Linked DNA regions of Methylococcus capsulatus. The protein of the gene in region 1 interacts with the protein of each later gene in a pairwise test. Links are inferred from orthologs where the notes say so. Each region holds a gene or a part of one and is shown in the gene's direction. Other genes may lie near its edges.

Region 1 (12,822 bases):
CGTCGGCCACACTGGCTTGCTAGGTCTCCAACTCGTCGAACAGTGCCTGGAACTCGTTGGACAGCTTGTGATCCGGCGCGTAGTAGAGGAGAGGTTTGGATTCGCTGTGTGATTCCCTGACCTTCACTGAGGGTGAAATCCGGGTATCCAACACCGGATGGCCTTCGGCCAGCAATTCCTCGACCAGTTTTTGCGGAAGACTGGCGCGGCTTTGGTACTGATTGACGATGATGCCTTCCAGCATCAAGCCTTCGTTGTGATCCGCCTTGATTTCGGCGATCACGGCCAGCAGGTTATACAATGCCTCGCGCGAGAAAGCGTCGCAATCGAACGGGATCAGACAGCGGCGGGCTGCAATCAGGGCCGAGCGGCTGTAGAAATTCAACACGGGCGGCGTGTCGATGAATACCCGGTCGAAACCGGACAGGGCTTCCAGCGCTTCGCGCAGCTTGTAGATCTTGTAGCGGGATTCGAGCCGTCCCTGCAACGGTTCCAACTCCGGATGAGAGGGTGCGATGTACAGGTCGGGGTAGGGCGTCTCGTGGATGACTGCATTCAGTCCCTCATCCTGGCCCTTGCCGAACAGGCTCAGACCCAGCGTGTCCTTAAAGAAGCGGGCGAGGGTCCGGTCCTGGTCCGCCACCTTCTGCCCCAGCAGGTAGTGCGTGGAATTACCCTGGACATCCAAGTCGATGACCAGCGTCTTCAAGCCCCGAGCCGCACTGATGGCGGCCAGGTTGCAACTGATGGTGGATTTACCGACCCCGCCTTTTTGATTGAATACGACCCTATGCATGTTTGTCTCCCAGAACGCTGCCGCTCTCAAGCGTTCATCGCCGTTTCCGGCTTTAGATTAGACGCGGCGTCCGGTATTCTAGCCACTTTTGCTTGATTGATCGAATCGGTTCCAATGGAAGAAACTTACGTTCCGAAGGCCATCGAAGAAGCCGCGCAACAGGCCTGGGATGAGGGCGGGGTTTTTCGGGCACGGGAAGACTCCGGCCGCGAGAAATTCTACTGTCTCTCGATGTTTCCCTACCCCAGCGGGCGGCTGCACATGGGGCATGTGCGCAACTACACCATCGGCGATGTGATCGCCCGCTATCAGCGCATGCGCGGCAAAAACGTGCTGCAACCCATGGGCTGGGATGCTTTCGGACTGCCTGCGGAGAACGCGGCCATGCAACACAAGGTCGCGCCGGCGGCCTGGACCTACGCCAACGCCAATTACATGAGGAAGCAGCTCAAGTCCTTGGGACTGGCGATCGACTGGGACCGCGAGATCGCGACCTGCAAACCGGACTATTACCGCTGGGAGCAGTGGTTGTTCACCCGGCTGTTCGAGAAAGGTTTGATTTACAAGAAAACCGCGCCGGTCAATTGGGACCCGGTGGACCAGACGGTGCTGGCCAACGAACAGGTCATCGACGGCCGCGGCTGGCGCTCCGGCGCCCTGGTGGAAAAGCGCGATATCCCCATGTATTTCATGCGGATCACTGCCTACGCCGAGGAACTGCTAGCTGGGCTGGATAATCTCCCCGGTTGGCCCGAACAGGTCAAGACCATGCAGCGCAACTGGATCGGCAAGAGCCACGGCTGCGAAGTGCATTTTCCCTACGAGGATGGCCGCGATGTCCTGAAGGTCTACACCACCCGCCCTGACACCTTGATGGGTGCGACTTATGTCGCCGTGGCGGCGGAGCATCCGCTGGCTCTGGAAGCCGCCGAAGGCAATCCCGAACTACTGGCGTTCATCGAGGAATGCCGGCATGGCGGCACCGCCGAGGCCGATCTCGCCATCATGGAAAAGAAAGGGATGGCCACCGGCCGCTTCGTGATCCATCCGCTGAACGGCGAGAAACTGCCGGTCTGGATCGCCAACTACGTGCTGTGGGGCTACGGCGAAGGCGCGGTCATGGCGGTGCCGGCGCACGATGAGCGTGACTTCGAGTTTGCGAACAAATATGGCCTGCCCATTAAGACGGTCATCGTTTCGACCGTCGGCGCTTATGAAACCGTGGACGCGAACGGTGGCTGGAACGATGCCTACGCCGAGCACGGCCGCTGCACGAACTCAGGGAAATACGACGGCCTCGATTTCCAGGCCGCGTTCGACGCCATCGCCGCGGATCTGGAAGCCAAAGGACTGGGCCAAAAGCGCACCCAGTTCCGCCTGCGCGACTGGGGCATTTCGCGCCAGCGCTACTGGGGCTGCCCCATCCCGATCATCCACTGCCCGAACTGCGGCGACGTGCCGGTGCCTGCGGACCAGTTGCCGGTGGTACTGCCGGAGGACGTCACCATCGACGTGGGCTCGCCGCTCAAGAAGATGCCGGAGTGGTACACCACGACCTGTCCGACGTGCGGTGGCGCGGCGGAACGCGAAACCGACACCATGGATACATTCGTCGAATCGTCCTGGTACTACGCCCGCTACGCCTGCCCGGACAACATGGAGGCCATGCTGGACCAGCGCGCCGACTACTGGCTGCCGGTCGACCAGTACGTCGGTGGCATCGAACACGCCATCCTCCACTTACTCTATGCCCGCTTCTTCCACAAGCTGATGCGCGATGCCGGTCTGGTGCACTGCGACGAGCCGTTCACCAACCTACTGACCCAAGGCATGGTGGTCGCTCCCACCTTCTACCGGGAAGAGGGCGGCAAGAAACATTATTTCGGGCCCACCGAAGTGGAGCTGCGCACCGATGAGCGGGGCCGCCCGGTGGGCGCGACCCTGAAATCGGACGGAGCGCCGGTCACCGTGGGCCCCATCGAGAAGATGTCCAAATCGAAGAACAATGGGGTGGACCCGGAGGATCTGATAGACCGGTACGGCGCCGATACGGTGCGGCTGTTCACCATGTTCGCGGCGCCCCCGGACCAGTCGCTGGAGTGGTCCGACAGCGGGGTGGAAGGGGCGTTCAGGTTCCTCAAGCGTCTATGGGCGCGTGCAGCATTCAACGTCAATACCGCATTTTCGCAATATGGGCGTGACGAATTGCAGGTCAACGATTGGGCACGTGTTTCGTTGGCACCGAACCACAAAGAAGCCCGCCGCCTGATCCACGCGACTCTGAAGCAGGCAAATTTTGACTTCGTCCGCCATCAGTTCAATACCGTGGTCTCAGCGGCGATGAAGATCCTCAACACCCTGGCCGATGACAAGGGGTTCTGGAATTGCGATCACCTTCCCGAAGGTGACGAAAAGGACGCGTTCCGCCGGAGCGCCGCCGTGGTCGCCTTCGAGGGCTATTCGCTGTTGACCCGGCTGTTGTACCCGATCGCGCCCCACATCTGCGACGCGCTCTGGCGGCAACTCATGCCGGGTACCGATATTCTCGATGCCGGTTGGCCCGAGGTCGATGAATCGGCCCTGGCGCAGGACGAAATCGAACTGGTGGTTCAGGTCAACGGCAAGCTGCGCGGCAAGATCACCGTTGCGGTGGATGCTTCCCGCGAAACCATGGAACGGACGGCCTTGGCCGATGCCCATGTGCAGCGTTTCGTCGAAGGAAAGCCGCCGAAGAAGGTCATCGTGGTACCGGGCAAACTGGTCAACATCGTGATATGAGCGTGAGCAAAGCGTTCCGGGCCCTTTCCCTGCTCTTCATGGCGTCACTGGCCGGCTGCGGCTTTCATTTGCGGGGTGGCGAGACCTCGGATGGCGCCGGTCAGATCCTCTACCTGGAGAAAGCCGGCTCCACCCGCGTAGGCTCGAGACTTCCCGATGCGATCCGTCTGACAGGGGCTCAGCTCGCACGTACTATGCTCGACGCCAAAGGTGTGATACGTATCCTCAAGGAAACCGATGAACGCCGGACGATGTCCTTGAACCTGGGCGGACGCGGCAACCTGTTCGACCTCTACACACGGGTGAGATACGAAGTCACGACGCCGCAGGGTGAGATCATCATTCCACCCCAAGAGGTCGAGGTGAAGCGTGAATATTTCAACAATCAGCTTTCTCCGATCGGGCAGGGGGAGGAGGAATCGCTGCTCAGGTCCGAAATGGAGCGGGAGCTTGCCGAAACCCTGGTTCGCCGTGTCCTCATCGAGATGGGCAGGAATCCGGGTGGCAAGTCTTGAGGCTGAAGCCTGATCAACTGGCCGGGGCGCTGGAGCGCGGCCTGGCTCCGGTCTACGTCCTGTCCGGCGACGAGCCGCTGCAACTGGGTGAGACGGGGGATACCATCCGGGCGGCGGCGCGCGAGCGGGGCTATGGACTTCGCGAACTGTTTCACGTCGAGCCCGGTTTCAGTTGGAGCACTTTTCTGGAAGCCAGCGATTCCGTTCCGCTGTTCGGCGATCTGCGCATCCTGGACCTACGCCTCAATGCCAAGCCCGACAAGGAAGGCACAGCAGCGCTGCTGCGCTATCTCGACCAGCCGCCGTCAGACGCGATCCTCATTCTCACCTTGCCGCGCTTGACCCGGGAGGATCTGAATGCGGCCTGGGCACGGGTCGCCGACACGGCCGGAGTGATCGTGCAGGTCTGGCCACTGCAAGGACGCGAACTGGTCGCCTGGCTGGACCGGCGCATGAACCGCTTGGGTCTGCTGGCAGACCAGTCCGGTTTGCGGCTTCTGGCGGCCCGGGTGGAAGGCAATCTGCTAGCCGCTGCCCAGGAAATCGAAAAGCTGCACATCTTGTACGGCACCGGTCGCATCGAGGACGAGCAGATCGTATCGGCGGTCTGCGACTGCGCGCGCTATGACGTGTTCGACGTCGCGGCGGCCATGCTCGAAGGCCACACCAGCCGGACCTTGCGGATCCTTCGTGGCCTGGAAGGTGAAGGTGTGGCCCCCTTGGTGGTGTTGTGGGCCATCAGCCGCGAACTGCGCTCCCTGGCTGCGGTCCAGCGGGAGATCGCACAGGGGCAGTCGATGGACGGCGCGCTGGCCCGCCTGCGGATATTCGACAAGCGCAAGGAGGCGTTCGCCAGAGCCGCCAAACGGCTCGGCCGAGACGGCGTGCTGGAGGCCATCCGGTTATGTACTCGGGTAGACCGGATAGCGAAAGGGCTGGAGCCGGGCGATCCCTGGCTAGGTCTCTCCGACGTATGTCTCCGCGTAGCCGCTTCCAGTTGATTTCGGAAATTCCAAGGTAAAAAAATGAGAATTGACAAACATGGCAATATGGAACTGACCGAAGAGGAAGACGCGGACCTGCTCGAACGGCTCGAGATTCCAGAGAGCGAGCACGACGATCCCCCGGTGGAAATCGAGTGCGTCGGTATGGAGAACGACGTCGCGACATTCAAGGCTACCAACACCAAAACCGGCAAGCACGTCCTGATGGTGTTCGATCTGATGAGCCCGGAGGACTGAGCAGACCGCGGTTCAGCCACTCAAAGCCTTGGAGTTCCTGGAGTTACGGAATACAAGCGGCTTCTCCCCCCCCGCTTCTTGGGCCGAGGCGATGGCTTCCGCCACACGATGGTGGTGCGGGGATTTGCTGCAAACGGGGTCGGCGGCGGTCATGTCGCCGGTCATAAGATAGGCCTGGCAGCGGCAGCCGCCGAAGTCTTTTTCCTTTTCCGGACAGGAGCGGCAGGGTTCCTTCATCCAACCGTCGCCGCGGAAGCGGTTGAAGGCTTCCGAGTCGTACCAGATATCGCGCAGGCTGAAGTCGCGCACGTTGGGGCAGTCGAGACCAGGCAGTTCGCGGGCGGCGTGGCAGGGTAAGGCCAGGCCGTCCGGTGCGATGGTGAGGAAGGTCGTACCCCAGCCGTTCATGCAGGCCTTGGGCCGGTCTTCGTAATAGTCCGGAACGACGTAGTAAATCTTCATCCGACCCTTTACTTTCTCTTTATAGCTTTGGGCGATTGCCTCGGCTTCGGCGAACTGTTCGCGGGTCGGCAGCAAATGATCCCGATTGAGCAGCGCCCATCCGTAATATTGGGTGTTGGCCAGTTCCAGATAATCCGCTCCGAGTTCCTCGGCCATCTCCAGAATCTGCCGCATCTGGTGAATGTTATGGCGATGGATCACCACGCACAGCACCATCGGATAGCCATGCTTCTTGACCCAGCGGGCGACCTTGAGCTTGCGCTCGAAGGACTCGGTGCCGGCGAGCTGATCGTTCAGCAGCTTTTCCGGCGACTGGATGCTGACCTGGATGTGGTCGAGGCCGGCCGCTTTCAGCTCGGCGATACGGGCTTCGTCCAGGCCGTAGCCGGAAGTGATGAGGTTGGTGTAATAGCCGAGCTGGCGGGCGTGGGTGACGATCTCGGCCAAGTCGCGGCGGGTCAGCGGCTCTCCGCCGGAAAGCCCGAGCTGGACAGCACCGAGCGTGCGGGCCTCGCTCAGCACCCGCTTCCATTCCGCGGTGCTCAGCTCGTCGCCCAGACGGGCGTAATCCAGCGGGTTGGAGCAGTAGGGACATTGCAGCGGACAGGCGTAGGTCAGTTCCGCCAGCAGCCAGCGCGGTTTAGTGAGCGATGATTTCTCTGATCCAGCCATTGTTCAAGGCGCTTTCGAGCATTTCGCGCACATCGGGTTCGATTCCGCAAGCTTCGTATCTACGTTCCAGCTTTTCCACGATGCTGTTGAGATTGTGCTGTCCGTCGCAAAGTTCCAGGATCGCCGCAGCGGTCTCATTCAGTTCGATCATGCCTTCGGGATAGAGTATGACGTGGCACTGTTGCGCTTCTTCCCATTGCAGGCGCAGCAGAGGCGAAAGTTCCAGCAGAGTATCGGGTTGCAGGCTCATGCAAATCAGGTGATGTTGAAATAGGGCGGCTTTTTGTCGACGTAGGCCAGATACATGGCGTCAAGCATCGACCACAGGACGTCGAGCTTGAACTGGAGTATTTCCAGGGCCCGTTCCTGCTGTTCGCGGGTCTTGAAATGATCCAGCGTGATTTCGATGCCGTGCTCGACGTCGCGGCTGGCCTGGGTCACCCGCTTGCGGAAATAGGCCAGGCCATCGGCCGCGATCCAGGGATACAGATCGGGCCAGCCGGCCAGCCTTTGCTTGTGGATGGTCGGCGCGAACAGCTCGGTGAGCGAAGAACAGGCGGCTTCCTGCCAGCTTGCGGTGCGGGCGAAGTTGACGTAGGCATCGACGGCGAAACGCACGCCGGGCAGCACGCGTTTGAGCGAGGTCAGTTCCTCCCGACTCAGGCCGCAGGCGATGCCGAGCTGGATCCAGGCTTCGATCCCGCCGGGATCTTCGCCAAAGCCGTCGTGATCCATCACCCGCTGCATCCATTTGCGGCGGGTGTCGCGGTCCGGACAGTTGGCCATGATGGCCGAATCCTTGCGTGGAATGGCGATCTGGTAATAGAAGCGGTTCGCCACCCAGCCCTGGATCTGCTCGCGGTTCAGTTCGCCATTCGCCATCATCACGTGGTAAGGGTGATGAATGTGGTAGTACTTTTCCTTCGCCCGCAGCCGGGCTTCGAATTCTTCGCGGCTCCAGGGGGTCGTGTCTTGGCTCATGGGATTCCTCACAAAACGATTTCCAAACCATCGTAGGCGACTTCGACCCCGGCTTCGGTCAGGGTCTGACGCTGCGGCGAATCTTCGTCCAGAATCGGATTGGTGTTGTTGATGTGGATCAACACCTTGCGCGCAGCAGGCAAGCCGTTCAAGACTTCCAGCATGCCCCCCGGACCGGACTGCGGGAGGTGGCCCATCGCACGCGCCTGTTTGTCGCAGATGCCGGCATGGCACATCTCGTCTTCGCGCCAGAAGGTTCCATCGACCAGCATGCAGTCGGCGCCTTCCATGGCGGCGCGAACGTGGGGTTCGATCTCGCCCAAGCCCGGCGCGTAGTAGAGCTTGCGGCCATTTTCCAGGTTTTCGACGATCACGCCGATGTTGTCGCCCTCGTGTGGATCGTGGCGATGGGGCGAATAGGGAGGGGCCTTGCTTTTCAACGAGTGAGTCGAGAACTTCAGGCCTTCGATGCCGGGGATCATGAAGCCGCTCCCATCCAACGGTACGGCATGGTGCTCCACCCCGCAATAATGTTCCAGCATACGAAAGATCGGGAAGCCGGTGGACAGATCCTGCTTCACCATCTCGCTGCAGTATACTTGCAAGGGGCGGGGGGATTCACGCAGCATCAAAAGGCCAGTGGTATGGTCGATCTGGCTGTCGATCAGCACGATGGCGTGGATGCCGGTGTCACGGACACCTTCACGCGGATGGCTGGCTGGAAAGGCCTCGAGCTGGCTGCGGATATCCGGTGAGGCATTGAACAGCACCCAGCGCCGGCCATCGGCGCTGACTGCGATCGAGGACTGGGTGCGGCCTCGGGCGTTGATATTGTTTTCCCGGAAGCGCCGACAATTGTCGCATCGGCAGTTCCACTGCGGGAATCCGCCGCCGGCGCCGGCGCCGAGCACACGAATGATCATAAGGATACTTTGAAAGGTTTATGCCGCCGCGCAAACGAAAACGGGGCTCGAATGATCGAACCCCGTTTGCGCACAACCGTTTGGGATTAGCGGTTGTAGATATACATGGTGACTTCGAAGCCGAAGCGCATGTCGTTGTAGCTCGGTTTTTCCCAACGCATCTTATATGTCCTCCAGATAATGTTGTACGTCTGGTCTTCGAGAGAAAGAGCAGGTTACAGCTCGGCAGCCAGTATACGTACCGCCCAGCTCCTGTGCAACAGAGTTTTTCCCGAAATGGCCGTCCGCCGGCTGCAACCCACACGCCATGAACGTCAGGACGGTTCCTCAGCCCTGGCCAGGGATCAGGCCGACAGAGCCGGGTTTGATCCGCTTGCATTGTACGACGAGGTCTTCCATATGGCAGTGGAAGCGGCCATTGTCGCCGCCTTCGCTGCATTCCTCGCAGACCAGCTTGCCCGCACTTTTGCGTTGTTCGACGTGCCAGCCATAGCCCTGGGATTCGCAGAATATCCGGGCATGCTTTTTGAGATTATATTCATCGGTTGCAGCGCGCTCGGCTTCCGTTCTCGCTGAGCACTTCTGCGGCGGGAGTGTATTGCCGATCAGGTCGCGATAGATGTATTCCGTGGCGAAGACGCTTCCCGGCAGTACCGCGACCAGGGCCAGGAGAAGAAGGGAATAGAGTTTCAAGCTTGTGTCGATCATGGGGATGTCCTTCTGGCAGGGCCGGTGATGCAGTTCCGGATTCAGTTGAGAACGCGTATGTTCATGCGCGCGACTTCTTCGTTCTGCTGCGCCCGAATGGGATCGTACTTTTCGTTCTCACTCAGCTTCGCCATGACGACCACGCCCACCAGAGCGGCCGTTGCCAGCGCGACGTAAATCCAGAAGTAATCTTTGCCCGTCTGGGTTTCTTCGTTCATCTCGTTGTTCTCCTCTTTATTTGTGCTCTCGTGTGCCCGTATTGCATGAAAGTGGAGCCGTGTTCCGCCGTAGCCGGCAGCGGGGTCTTCGCTTTCATGCAGGCTTTTATAGTTTCGTAACGAAACCACGAGGAAGGGTAGGCGCTGAAAGATTTATTGTCAATATATGATTGACTCGATACTTTATAAGCGCCTGTCACATGGAACCGCCAAGGGCGTAGCTTGGTTTATATCAACCATATTGTTGAAATGAACCTCTTTGATGTGGTGTAATCCCGCGGCGAGCAAGCAGCAAGGGCGGAAGACCGGCAGGGGCATCCGCCTGGACGAACGAACGGGACCAGGCCCAACGATGAACCCGCGTAGGGGGCTGGTTGTACTACACGAGTGGAAAGCATTGGACATGGTCAGAAAACATCTCGCGTACTATCTTGCACATCTCCGGTACGACATCCCGGCCGGCATCGTGGTGTTCCTCGTGGCGCTCCCTCTCTGTCTGGGTATTGCGCTGGCTTCCGGAGCACCGCTGCTTTCAGGAGTGGTTGCCGGCATCATCGGGGGGCTGGTCGTCGCCTGGACCAGCGGGTCACAGTTGAGCGTGTCGGGTCCAGCGGCGGGGCTGACGGTCATCGTCATGCAGGGTATCGAAAAGCTCGGTGGCTTCGAGCATTTTCTACTCGCGGTGATCCTGGCGGGCCTGATGCAGCTCGCCCTCGGTTTCCTCAAGGCCGGAACCCTTGGCGCCTATTTCCCTTCGTCCGTCATCAAAGGCATGCTGTCGGCGATCGGGCTGATCCTGATCACCAAGCAGCTCCCCCACGCCGTCGGTTACGGTCACGACATCATGGGCGAGGAAACCTACCTGCCTCAGGACGTACAGGGCACTTTCTCGGAACTGCTGCATGCCATGGGTTCGATTTCGCCGGGAGCGACCGTAGTGAGTGCGGTCGCCATCGCCATCATGGTGCTGTGGGAGTCCCGCATCATACGCTCCGTGCCGCTGCTGGCGCAGATTCCGGGGCCACTGGTGGCGATAGCCTGGGCGGTGGCGTTCAATGTCTCGATGGCGGGATCATCTTGGGAGATTGCACCGGAGCACATGGTTCAGCTTCCGGACATTCGAGGTTTCGAGGATCTGGCAGGCCGCCTCGTGTTTCCGGATTTCAGCCGGATCATGGACCCGACGGTGCATACGCTGGCATTCACGATTGCGGTCGTTGCCAGTATCGAAACCCTGCTCAGCCTGGAGGCGGTCGACAAGCTCGATCCACTGAAACGGGTCGCGCCGACCAATCGGGAGCTGAAGGCCCAGGGCATCGGCAACCTGTTGGCCGGACTGCTGGGCGGATTACCGATCACGGCGGTGATCGTTCGCTCGTCGGCCAACATCAATGCCGGCGGTCGTACCAAGGTGGCTTGTTTCGTCCACGGCCTCCTGCTGTTGGTGAGCGTGAGCTTCCTTGCCCGCTACTTCAACCACGTCCCGCTGGCCGTGCTGGCGGCGATTCTGCTGATGACGGGTTATAAGCTGGCCAAGCCGGCTATGGTGGCGGAGATGTACCGCAAGGGAGGGGGACAGTTCATCCCGTTTGCCGTTACGGTCATGGCGATATTGGCCACCGATTTGCTCAAAGGGATCGCTATCGGTGTCGCCTGCGGTCTGTACTACGTCATCCGGACGAACTTCCACGCCGCCATCTCCCTCACCCGCCATGGCAACCATTACCTGCTGCGGCTGCGCAAGGACGTCTCGTTCCTGAACAAGGCCTTGCTGCGCGAGCAATTGGACCAGGTCGAACCCGACAGCGAGCTGATCATCGACGGCGCCTATGCAGAATTCGTGGATCATGACATCCTGGAAACCATCGAGAACTTCGTCGAAGCCGCGCGCGATGACCGTATCGTGGTTCATCTAAAGAACCTCAAAGCGGCGCATGGGCAGGTCGGCAGAGACTCGAAGAGCAGCGGAGCTGACTCGAAGAGCAGGCAAGGGGACGCCGGCCAAGTCCCCTTGTACAAGATTTCCGGCTGAGTCTCGGGCCGGCATTAACGTTCACCATTCCCTTTCAATATCTCAAAGAGCGAACTCATGGAAGCTTTCGAGCGGATGCTGTTGGAAAACAAAGCCTGGGCCAAGGACCAGGTATTGAAGGACCCGGGTTATTTCGAGCGACTGGCCGGCGGTCAGAGTCCTGCCGTACTCTGGATCGGTTGTTCGGACAGTCGGGTGCCGGCGGAAATCATCGTTCATGCCCAGCCCGGCGAAATCTTTGTCCACCGCAACATCGCCAATCAGTTGGTCACGACCGACTTCAACGGCTTGAGCGTTTTGCAATACGCGGTCGATGTACTCAAGGTCCGCGACGTCGTCGTGTGTGGACACTACGGCTGCGGCGGCATCAGAGCTGCGCTGCAGAGGCAGAGCGCGAAGCTCCTGCTCGTGAACAAATGGCTGAAGCACATCAAAGACGTCTATCGGCTGCATGCCGGCGAGATCGAGGCTCTGGGCAATGAGGACGAGCGCGTCGACCGCCTGGTCGAGCTCAACGTGATCGAACAGGTCTACAATTTGGCCCACACCTCGATCATTCAGCAGAGCTGGAAGCGGGAGCACTGCCCGACCTTGCATGGCTGGGTGTACGGACTGCAGGACGGACTCCTCAAACAGTTGATCACCCTGCCTCCAGGCAGCGAGGTTCGCCCCGTTTATCAGTATGACGATTTTTCCGAATAGCGCGGATATCTGAAACCTCCGGTTTGCCAAAATGGCTGAATCCAGGAGCTGGAAATGAGCGGGTCCCCCGAGGCTACCGAAGTCGTCCGCCATCGTTATGATCGCATCGCACCTTTGTTCGATGTGGTCGAAGGCATGATGGAGGCTCTGTGGTTCAAGCACTGGCGGCGTTGCGTCTGGCGCCTGGTCGAGGGCGAACGCGTGCTCGAGGTGGGTGTCGGGACGGGCAAGAACCTCGCATTCCACCCGGCAGGACGGGTCGTCATCGCGGTGGATTTCAGCGAACGGATGCTGCGCCGGGCCAGTCAGCGTGCGGCCCGGCTGGGAGTCCAAACCGACTTGAAACTCATGGATGTCCAGTCCTTGGCATTTGCCGACGGCGAGTTCGACACGGTGGTCGGTACCTTCGTGTTTTGCTCGGTACCCGATCCACGACGCGGCCTGGAAGAAGTGCGCCGGGTTCTGAAACCGGGAGGCAAACTCGTTTTGCTGGAACACGTACGTTCGGAAGGGGAAGCGGCTGGCCGGCTGATGGACCTGCTCGATCCCTGGGTGTCCCGCTTGGTCGGCGCTCACATCAATCGCCGCACGGTGGAGAACGTGGAAACTGCCGGATTCCGGTTGGAACATGTCGAGCGGCTGAACGCGCTGGTGCGGCTGATAGAAGCACGCAGTCCATTCCCGGCTTCAGGGGGACGATAGGTCAGATACTTTCGATTCCTCGTGTCTTCACCAGGACCAGGGTATTCCTGGAGGCTCCCACCCGGTAGTCGATGCTGTCGAAGCAGGCGGCG
Region 2 (9,155 bases), 1.2 Mb from region 1 along the record:
GCCAACGCCGCTTCTCTGGCGGGCCATGTGAGGGTGGATGACGACGCCATCCTCGGCGGCTTCTCCCTGGTTCACCAGTTCTGCCGGATAGGACAGCACAGCTTCTCAGCCATGGGCAGCGTGATTTCCCGCGACGTCCCCCCCTACGTGATGGTGGGCGGGCGGCCGACCAAGCCGCACGGCATCAATGCGGTCGGGCTGGAGCGGAACGGCTTCGATTCCGTGGCGATCAGGCAGATCAAGAAAGCCTACAAAATCGTCTACAAGACCGGCTTCAAACTCGAAGAGGCGATCCGCCTGCTGGAGGAAATGAGCGAGGATGGACCTGAGGTTGCCTGCATGGTGGATTTTCTGAGGGCGAAGGGCCGCAGTATCATCCGCTGAGTGCCGGGATGAAGGTGGAGCATGCGTCGGATTGCGGGCATCGACGAGGTGGGGCGCGGTTGTATCGCGGGCCCGGTGATCGCGGCGGCAGTGATATTCGCTCCCGGCCAGGACACCGCCGGCTTCACTGATTCGAAGCGGCTGAGTGCCGAGCGCAGACGGGTTTTGGCTAGCCGCATCCGCTCCGAGTCCTTGGCGTGGGCAGTGGGGCGCGCAGAAGTGTCCGAAATCGACCGGCTCAACATCCTCCGGGCCACTCATTTGGCCATGTGCCGAGCGGTTGCCGCTCTGCCCGTTTCGCCGGATTGGATCAAGGTGGACGGTAACCGTTATCCCCCCTTGGATTGTCCAGGCGAGGCCGTGATCGGTGGGGATGCGTCGGTGGCCGAGATCGCGGCCGCATCGATTCTCGCCAAGGTCTTCAGAGATCGGGAAATGCAGGTGCTGGATCGGCTGTGTCCGGGCTATGCGCTGGGGGTGCACAAGGGTTATCCCACCCGGCTGCACGTCGATCGTTTGTCCAGTTTGGGCGTGAGTGTCTCTCACCGGCGCAGCTTTGGGCCGGTGCGGGAAGTCATCGACCGGAGTTCGGCTCCATGAACATCGTAGCGATCAGCATCGGCAGCGAGCGCCAGATCGAACATGCCGGCCGCCGGGTCGGGACGGGCATTTACAAGATGCCCGTCGATCGTCCCGTCAGGGTCGGAGTGGCTGGCATCGAGGGCGACATACAGGTCGACCGGGAAAACCATGGAGGACCCGACAAGGCAGTTTACGCCTACAGCGCCGATAACTACGGCTACTGGCAGAAGGACCTCGGGATCGAGGCTCTGCCCTACGGTTATTTCGGGGAGAATCTGACCCTCGCCGGCGGCGGCGATGACGAAGTGCACATAGGCGACGAGTTCCGGGTAGGACCGGTGCGGTTCCAGGTGACGCAGCCACGGGTCCCCTGTTTCAAGCTCGGCGTCAAGGTGGGCGATAATACCTTTCCCAAACGCTTCCTCGTCTCCGGCCGGGTGGGCTTCTACCTGAGGGTGCTGGAGGAAGGGGAACTCCGGGTCGGCGACCGGCTGGTGCGTACGGCAGTGGCCCCTGGAGGTGTCAGCGTGCGCGAGGCCATGCTGGCCCAGATAAAAGGGCCGAGGCAACAGGAAGTCATTTTGAGGCTGCTGAGACTGGATGCGCTGTCCGAGTCCTGGCGCGAAAGCCTGCGCGAAAAACTGGGATGACGCTCAGGGCAGGGCAACCGGGGCCGCCGGTTCCCAGCCTGGCGCGCGCCGTTCCGCGACCACGGTGGTGTAAATTCCACCGCGCACGTTGAATCTCGCAGTGACGCGCATGAACCGAGGACGCAAGGCGCGGTCCAGGTCGTCCAGAATGGCATTGGTCACGGCTTCGTGAAAAGCCCCTTCGTTCCGGAACGACCAAATGTACAGTTTGAGCGATTTGAGTTCGACACACTGCCGGTCCGGCACGTATTCCAGCAGGATCGTCGCGAAGTCCGGCTGGCCGGTCTTGGGGCACAGGCAGGTGAACTCGGGAACTTCGATGCGGATCGTGTAGTCGTGTTCCGGACGGGGGTTGTCGAAGGTTTCCAGGGTTTTGCTGGGTCGGGAAGGCATCGGGCGGTATTCGTGCATTGCTGTGGTGCATCCGGTGCCGCCCACTCGGGCAGGTGCCGGCGTTGGTCTGTATAATAGCCGGTTTGCCCTGCCACGAACAATTCGCCGCCCCGCTGCCGGAGGCGAGCGTCCTGAATCCCCATGCGACTGGAAAAGCTCAAGATCGCCGGTTTCAAGTCCTTCGTGGATCCGACGACCATACCCTTGCCGGGAAACCTGGTGGGGGTGGTGGGCCCGAACGGCTGCGGCAAGTCGAATGTCATCGATGCGGTGCGCTGGGTCATGGGGGAAAGTTCGGCGCGTCATCTGCGCGGCGAAACTATGACGGACGTCATCTTCAACGGTTCCAGTACCCGGAAGCCGGCGAGTCAGGCATCGGTGGAACTGGTCTTCGACAATTCTTCCGGGCGCGCCGGCGGCGAATTCGCCAAATATCAGCAGATCGCCATCCGGCGCCAAGTGGCCCGCGATGGGCAGTCGAGTTATTTCCTGAACGGCGCGCGCTGCCGGCGCAAGGACATCACCGATCTGTTCCTGGGCACCGGCCTGGGGGCACGCAGCTACGCCATCATCGAGCAAGGCACGATTTCCCGGCTGATCGAGGCGAAGCCGGAGGAAATGCGCGAAATCATCGAAGAGGCGGCCGGCATTTCCAAATACAAGGAGCGCAGGCACGAAACCGAGCAACGGATGCGCCATACCCGCGAGAACCTCGAGCGCCTGGCCGATTTGCGCGAGGAAGTCGGGCGGCAGTTGGGGCATCTGCAGCGTCAGGCCAGGAAAGCGGAGAAATTCATAGCCCTGCGCGACGAGGAACGCCGGCTCAAGCTCGAACTGCTCGGGCTGCGCTGGCGCACCTTGGAACGGCAGCTCGATCGGCTCAGGTGTGACCTGGAGGCGTCGGAGGAAAGGTTCCGGCGACTCAGTGGCGAGGAGCATGCCTGCCAGATTCAGCTGGAGGAGCTGGGGCGGCGGCGCGGCGTCGCCCAGGAAAAACTCGATGCCCAACAGGGGCGATTCTACGAACTGGGTGCGGAAATCAGCCGCCTGGACCAGTTCATTCGCCATACCCAGAAGTCGAGGGATGACCTGATTCAGGAACGGGAGCGGGTGGAGGCCGAATTACGGAAAGTCGAATCCGACCTCGACCAAGACTGTCACCGGCTCGAGGCGATGCGAGCAGAGGCGGCCGAACTCGTGGAAACCCTGGCGTCGTTGGAGCGGGAGGTTGCGGAAGCGGCGTCGGTTCGCCAAGCCGCGGAAGCGAAGTTGAAGGCGCATCGCGAAGGCTGGGAAACGTTGGCCGGCGATCAGCACAGACTCGAAGGACAGGCGGCTTTGTTGCGTTCGCGGTTGCAGCAGCTGCGGGAGCAGGAGCATCTGCTCGGCGGACGGCGCCAGCGTCTGTTGCAGCAGCAGTCGGAGCTGGAGAACGCGCTCGCCGGTCTCGACGTGCAGTCCCTCCGCGCGGAGGTGGGCGGCCTCGATGCGGAGCGGGAAGAGATGCTGGGAACGGCCGAAGCATTGGCAGGAGCGGCGGAGCAACAGCGCGAACGGCTGCGTTTCGTGCGGGAGCATCTGGACCAGATTCGCGCCGGTCTGCATGCCTTGCAGGGGAAGGTCGCTTCGCTCGAGACGCTGCAGCGCCATGCGATGGGGCGCGACCGCGGCGCCCTGGAGGCACTGCTCGAAGCATGGCAACTCTCCGGCGCCGACCGCCTGGGTGAGAAGATCGAAGTGGCGCCCGGTTGGGAGAATGCCGTGGAGACGGTACTGGGGGTGCACCTCGAAGCGGTGTGTGTCGACAGTCTGGCGCCTTACACTGCAAACCTTCTGGCTCAGGAGTTGGGGGAGTCTCTGGCGTTATGCGAATATCGGACAGGGGAGGGCGTCAAAAGGTCCGGCGGCCAGCGTCTGTTGGACCAAGTCCGCGCGCCCCTCGCGCTCGAAGGGCTGCTGGGCGCGATTTATTGCGCGTCCGATCCGGCGGAGGCGGTGGAGCGGGCGCGTTCGCTGCAACCGCATGAGTCCGTGGTGACGCCGGACGGAATCCGTATCGGGAAAGGCTGGATGCTGATGCAGAAGCCGGATGCCGGGCATGCCGGGACCCTCGCCCGTGAGCGGGAGCTGCGCGAATGCAGGCGGCGAGTCGAAGAGATGGAAGCGCAGTGCCGGCGTCTGGAAAAGGAGGCCGCGGAGGCCGAGATAGAGCTGCGGGATCTGGAGTCGGCATGGCGCGAGACCAGAAAAAAGGCGGACGATCTTTCCGCTCGGCTTTCCCGCGCGAGATCGGAGTTGGCGGCGGCCGAGGCCAGAAGCGAACAATGGGGTCATCGTCTGGTTCAGCTCGGCCATGAGCTGGACGAATTGGCCGACCAGGGCGTGCAACTGGCTGAGCAGCGAGCCGAGGCCGAGGAGGCTTTGCAGGCGGCCGAGCGTGAATCGCTACGGTTGCAGGATACGGCGGCGCAGCGGATGGAAGAGCGGCAAGTGCTGGAGGAGGCATTCGCCGCTGCCGAAGCGGCGGAGAAGGCGCTGCACGAGGACGTTCGCGTGCTCCGCAGCCGGACAGTCATGCTCGAATCGAACGAAGCCTTGACCCGTTCCCATGTGCAACGGTTGGAACAGCAGCATGGCCAGACCGCGGACCGGCTCACCGCCATCGTCCGGCGGCTGGAGGAGTCGCTGACACCGCTGGCAGACGAACGATTGCATCTGGAGGCGCTGACGGAGGAGCGCGCCGTCCTGGAGGCCGAAATGGCGCGTCAGCGCCGGCGGTTCAGCGAACTCGAATCGGACATACGGCGCGTCCTGGGTGAACGGCAGCGCGCGGAACATGAGCTTGCGGCCTTGCGGGAAGGCATCGGCCAGATCAAGCTGGCCTGGCAGGCCGCCGAAGTCCGCCGCCAGGGGATCGAGGAACAGTTTGCAGAACTCGGAGCGGCGCCGGCGGCAGTCGTGGCGGGTTTGCCGGAAGATGCCGAGGAAAGCGCCTGGCAGGCATCCGTCACCCGCCTGGCGGACGAGATCGACAGGCTCGGGCCGGTCAATCTCACAGCGATGCAGGAATATCAGGAGCAGGAGGAGCGCCAGCGCTATCTGGAGGAGCAGAACCGCGATCTCACCGAGTCGCTGGCGACGCTGGAGCAGGCCATCGAAAAGATCGACCGCGAATGCCGGGCCAGGTTCAAGGAGACCTTTGAGAAGATTAATGCCGGTTTTCAGCGCATGTTCCCCAAGCTTTTCGGCGGTGGCAAAGCTGCTCTCGAGCTCACGGAAAACAACCTGCTGATCGCCGGTGTGAGCGTGATGGCCCAGCCGCCCGGCAAGCGCAACAGCTCGATCCATCTCCTCTCCGGGGGGGAAAAGGCGCTGACCGCGGCAGCCCTGGTGTTCTCCATCTTCGAATTGAACCCCGCTCCTTTCTGTCTGCTGGACGAGGTGGACGCTCCATTGGACGATGCCAACGTCGGACGGTTCAGTCAGTTGGTGAAAGAAATGTCCGAGAAAGTACAATTTCTCTTCATCACCCATAACAAAGCCACAATGGAAATCGCTCAATATCTGGCCGGGGTCACCATGCGGGAACCCGGCGTGTCGCGCATCGTGGCGGTGGACATCGATGCGGCGGTTGAACTGGCTTCGGTTTGAGGGACGAAATGGATAGAGATACGGTTCGAATCATCATTCTGGTCGCAGGCGTGCTGGTGATTGCCGGGATTTATGTCTGGGGCCGTTACAAACGAACGATCCTCGATATGCTGGAGCGGTCCAGCGAATTCGGCGTCTTCGAGAAGGAGGAAGGTGCCGGGGAGTCGCGTTGGTCGTCCACGGAGGCGGAAGTGGACTTCGTTGGAGCAGCGAGAGAGTCGGCAGCGGCCGCCGACGAAACAGCGGCAGGCGTGAAGGCGAATGAGCTCCCGCGGGAGGCGGACGAAGAACCGCCAACCGGCGCTTCGCGCGCGTTGGGAGCGCCGTTTCTCATTCAGCTCAGCGTCGTCAAGGGCGGCGGTGGCCGGTTCTCCGGCGAGCGCCTGCGCGATGCCCTGATCGATCTTGATCTCGTGTACGGCGAAATGGGGATTTTCCACCGCTACGACAGCGCTTATCGCGAGCCTCTGTTCAGCGTGGCCAGTCTGGTCGAGCCCGGCACTTTTCCCGTGAACGACATGGAGAATTTCCGCACCCCCGGCGTCGTCTTCTTTTTCCAGCCGGCCAAGGTGCCGGACCCCCTGGAGGTTTTCGATGACCTCGTGGATACCTGTCGGGGGCTGGCGAGTGCGCTGGATGGCAGGGTGCTGGACGAACACCGGGCGGAGCTCACCGAGTCACGGGTGATCGAAATGCGCGAGATTCTGGCGGATGCGTGTGAACAGCCGTGAGCGCTCCTGCCGAAGTCATCGAAAAAGTACGTAAGCTGCGCGAAGAAATCGAGTTTCATAACGTTCGTTACTACCGACTCGACGATCCCCTCATCACGGATGCCGAGTACGACCGTCTGATGGCCGAACTGCTCGCCATCGAAGCCCAGTATCCTGAACTCGTCACTCCCGATTCGCCCACTCAACGGGTGGGCGCCCCCCCCGTCGAGGCCTTCGCCGAGGTCCGCCACGAAGTGCCCATGCTGTCGCTGGAGAACGCTTTCAGCGAGGAGGATCTCGCCGCGTTCGACCGGCGGGTGCGCAAGGAGCTGTCACAGGACATGCTCGAATACGTCGCGGAGCCGAAGCTCGATGGCCTCGCCGTCAATCTCCTCTACCAGGACGGTATTCTGGTCAGGGCCGCCACCCGCGGCGACGGCGAAGTCGGCGAGGATGTGACGCACAACGTCCGGGCGATCCGGGCGATCCCCCTGCGGCTGAAGGGCGAAGACTTCCCGGCCCATTTCGAGGCACGAGGGGAAGTGTTCATGCCCAAGCGCGGATTCCTCGCTCTCAACGAGCGCGCCCGCCGCAGCGGAGAGAAAACATTCGTGAATCCGCGCAATGCGGCGGCGGGCAGCCTGCGCCAGCTCGATGCCCGGATCACGGCGTCGCGTCCCTTGTCCTTTTATGCCTATGGCATCGGTGCGTTTCCCGACGACAAACTGCCCGCCACCCAGCATGAACTCCTCGAATCCCTGCAACGCTGGGGTTTGCCGGTTTCTCCGGAGTTTCGCGTCGTTCGGGGAGCGGCCGGCTGCCTCGAGTACTACCGCTCATTGAGGGAGCGTCGCCACGACCTCCCTTACGATATCGACGGCGTCGTGTACAAGGTTGACGACTTGAAATTCCAGGCGGCGCTGGGATTCGTCTCGCGTGCCCCCCGCTGGGCCATCGCCCACAAATTTCCCGCCGAGGAGGCGAGAACGCGGGTCTTGGGCATCGACGTGCAGGTCGGGCGTACTGGCGTGCTGACTCCGGTGGCAAGGCTGGAACCGGTGTTTGTCGGGGGGGTCACCATCACCAATGCGACGCTGCACAACGCCGACGAGATCCGCAGGAAGGATGTGAGGCCGGGGGACACCGTGATCGTCAGGCGCGCCGGCGACGTCATTCCGGAAATCGTCCGGGTTGTTCCGGAGCTGCGGGTGCCGGGGACGGAGCCATTTCGGATGCCGGAAGTCTGTCCCGAATGTGGTTCCGCTGTGGAAACGGAGCCGGGCGAGGCGTTGGCCCGTTGCAGCGGCGGCTTGTACTGTCCCGCCCAGCACAAGGAGTCGATCAAGCATTTCGCTTCCCGGCGGGCGATGGATATCGAAGGTCTGGGCGACAAACTGGTGGACCAGCTGGTGGACAGAAAGCTGATCGCAACAGTGGCGGATCTTTACCGCCTGAACCTGGACCAGCTTGCGGGGCTGGACCGGATGGGGGAGAAATCCGCGGCCAATCTGCTGGCTGCGCTGGAGCGCAGCAAGCGCACCACGCTGGCGCGTTTCCTTTATGCGCTCGGCATCCGCGATGTCGGTGAGGTGACGGCCAAGGCGCTTGCGGAGCATTTCGGTTCCCTCGAGGCGTTGATGGAGGCCACGGAAGAAGAGCTTCTGGCGGTCGCCGATGTAGGCCCGGTGGTGAGCGGCCATATCCGGCTGTTTTTTGCTCAACCCCACAACCGGGAGGTGATCGCGCAACTGCTGGCGTGCGGTGTGAGTTGGGAGAGGCCGGCCCCGACCGAACGGAAGCTGCCGCTGCAAGGCATGGTGTTCGTGCTCACGGGGACGCTGGCCTCGATGAGCCGGGACGAAGCGCGTGCCCGGCTCGAAGCGCTGGGGGCGAAAGTCACCGGCAGCGTCTCCAGGAACACCAGTTTCGTCGTGGCCGGTTCGGACCCCGGTTCGAAGTTGGACAAGGCAGCCGAACTCGGCGTCCCCGTGTTGGACGAGAAGGGCTTCCTGGCTCTGCTCGAGCGAGGGCGGCCATAATTTTCGCCGCTTTGGGCAGGGCGTCTTCCGTCCGAAAGCGGTCTTCCCTGTCATTTCCCGTGGCTGAGCATCGTCGGTTCGTTCTGCCATCCGCCTGACAATTTCCCGTGCTTTCGCCCGCGCTCCTCCCCGGCTTTTCCGAGGGATTCGCCCCATAGTTTTGCCAACCCGGGTCTTGGTTGCAGAGCGTGTCGCCCGCGTTTGTCCCGACGCGATCAAACGGCAAAAAATCATCTTCAAACAAGGCGGTGAGTTTTTTTGCAGCTCATCTTGACTTGCCTCCAGGGCGTTTCTATAGTGGTCCCGAGGTGGTGGAAAGTGGGATTTTCTGGGGGAATGTGGAGCTTGGGGGCGGCTTGTTCAGAGGCGTTAATTCCATCAGCCTGGACGAAAAGGGGCGCATGGCTGTGCCCACCCGTTACAGGTCCGAACTCCGGGAGTCCTGCGAGGGACAACTGGTGGTCACCATTGGAACCGATACCTGTCTGCTGCTCTTCCCTTTGCCTGAGTTCGAGGAACTGGAACGGAAGCTGGTGAAACTTCCGGCCTTGAATAAACAGGTGAAGCGGCTTCAACGTCTACTGATCGGTCATGCCACCGAATGTGAACTGGACGGTCAGGGGCGTTTCCTCATACCTGAGCCGTTACGCCGGTTCGCCAGCCTGGGCAAACAAGTCGTCCTGATCGGTCAGGGCAATAAGTTCGAAATCTGGGATGAAGGACTTTGGGAGCGTTGCCGTCAGGAA

What was found.
Region 2: the proteins of leuS (region 1) and ligA interact in binary tests that used the Escherichia coli proteins (3 or more experiments, as listed by UniProt). The link is inferred for Methylococcus capsulatus from one-to-one orthologs.

The regions. Positions count from the first base shown.
Region 1 is NZ_CP104311.1:2,758,794-2,771,615, forward strand. The notes cover bases 542-3,774. They hold leuS (leucine--tRNA ligase), read left to right. Parts: upstream 542-910; coding sequence 911-3,574; downstream 3,575-3,774. Other genes in these bases: N4J17_RS13495 (ParA family protein), read right to left, coding at 542-796; lptE (LPS assembly lipoprotein LptE), read left to right, coding at 3,571-3,774. Also shown: more of N4J17_RS13495, read right to left, coding at 20-541; more of lptE, read left to right, coding at 3,775-4,089; holA (DNA polymerase III subunit delta), read left to right, coding at 4,086-5,090; N4J17_RS13515 (hypothetical protein), read left to right, coding at 5,115-5,330; pyrroloquinoline quinone biosynthesis protein PqqE, read right to left, coding at 5,343-6,464; pyrroloquinoline quinone biosynthesis peptide chaperone PqqD, read right to left, coding at 6,433-6,714; pyrroloquinoline-quinone synthase PqqC, read right to left, coding at 6,720-7,445; pyrroloquinoline quinone biosynthesis protein PqqB, read right to left, coding at 7,454-8,368; pyrroloquinoline quinone precursor peptide PqqA, read right to left, coding at 8,455-8,529; N4J17_RS13545 (hypothetical protein), read right to left, coding at 8,696-9,076; N4J17_RS13550 (hypothetical protein), read right to left, coding at 9,118-9,294; N4J17_RS13555 (SulP family inorganic anion transporter), read left to right, coding at 9,698-11,326; N4J17_RS13560 (carbonic anhydrase), read left to right, coding at 11,384-12,028; N4J17_RS13565 (class I SAM-dependent methyltransferase), read left to right, coding at 12,083-12,730; N4J17_RS13570 (ATP-binding protein), read right to left, coding at 12,732-12,822.
Region 2 is NZ_CP104311.1:1,560,869-1,570,023, forward strand. The notes cover bases 5,899-8,898. They hold ligA (NAD-dependent DNA ligase LigA), read left to right. Parts: upstream 5,899-6,387; coding sequence 6,388-8,409; downstream 8,410-8,898. Other genes in these bases: N4J17_RS07710 (cell division protein ZipA C-terminal FtsZ-binding domain-containing protein), read left to right, coding at 5,899-6,391; mraZ (division/cell wall cluster transcriptional repressor MraZ), read left to right, coding at 8,811-8,898. Also shown: lpxA (acyl-ACP--UDP-N-acetylglucosamine O-acyltransferase), read left to right, coding at 1-384; N4J17_RS07690 (ribonuclease HII), read left to right, coding at 406-984; N4J17_RS07695 (MOSC domain-containing protein), read left to right, coding at 981-1,616; queF (preQ(1) synthase), read right to left, coding at 1,620-2,009; chromosome segregation protein SMC, read left to right, coding at 2,151-5,660; more of N4J17_RS07710, read left to right, coding at 5,669-5,898; more of mraZ, read left to right, coding at 8,899-9,155. UniProt on the Escherichia coli protein: DNA ligase that catalyzes the formation of phosphodiester linkages between 5'-phosphoryl and 3'-hydroxyl groups in double-stranded DNA using NAD as a coenzyme and as the energy source for the reaction.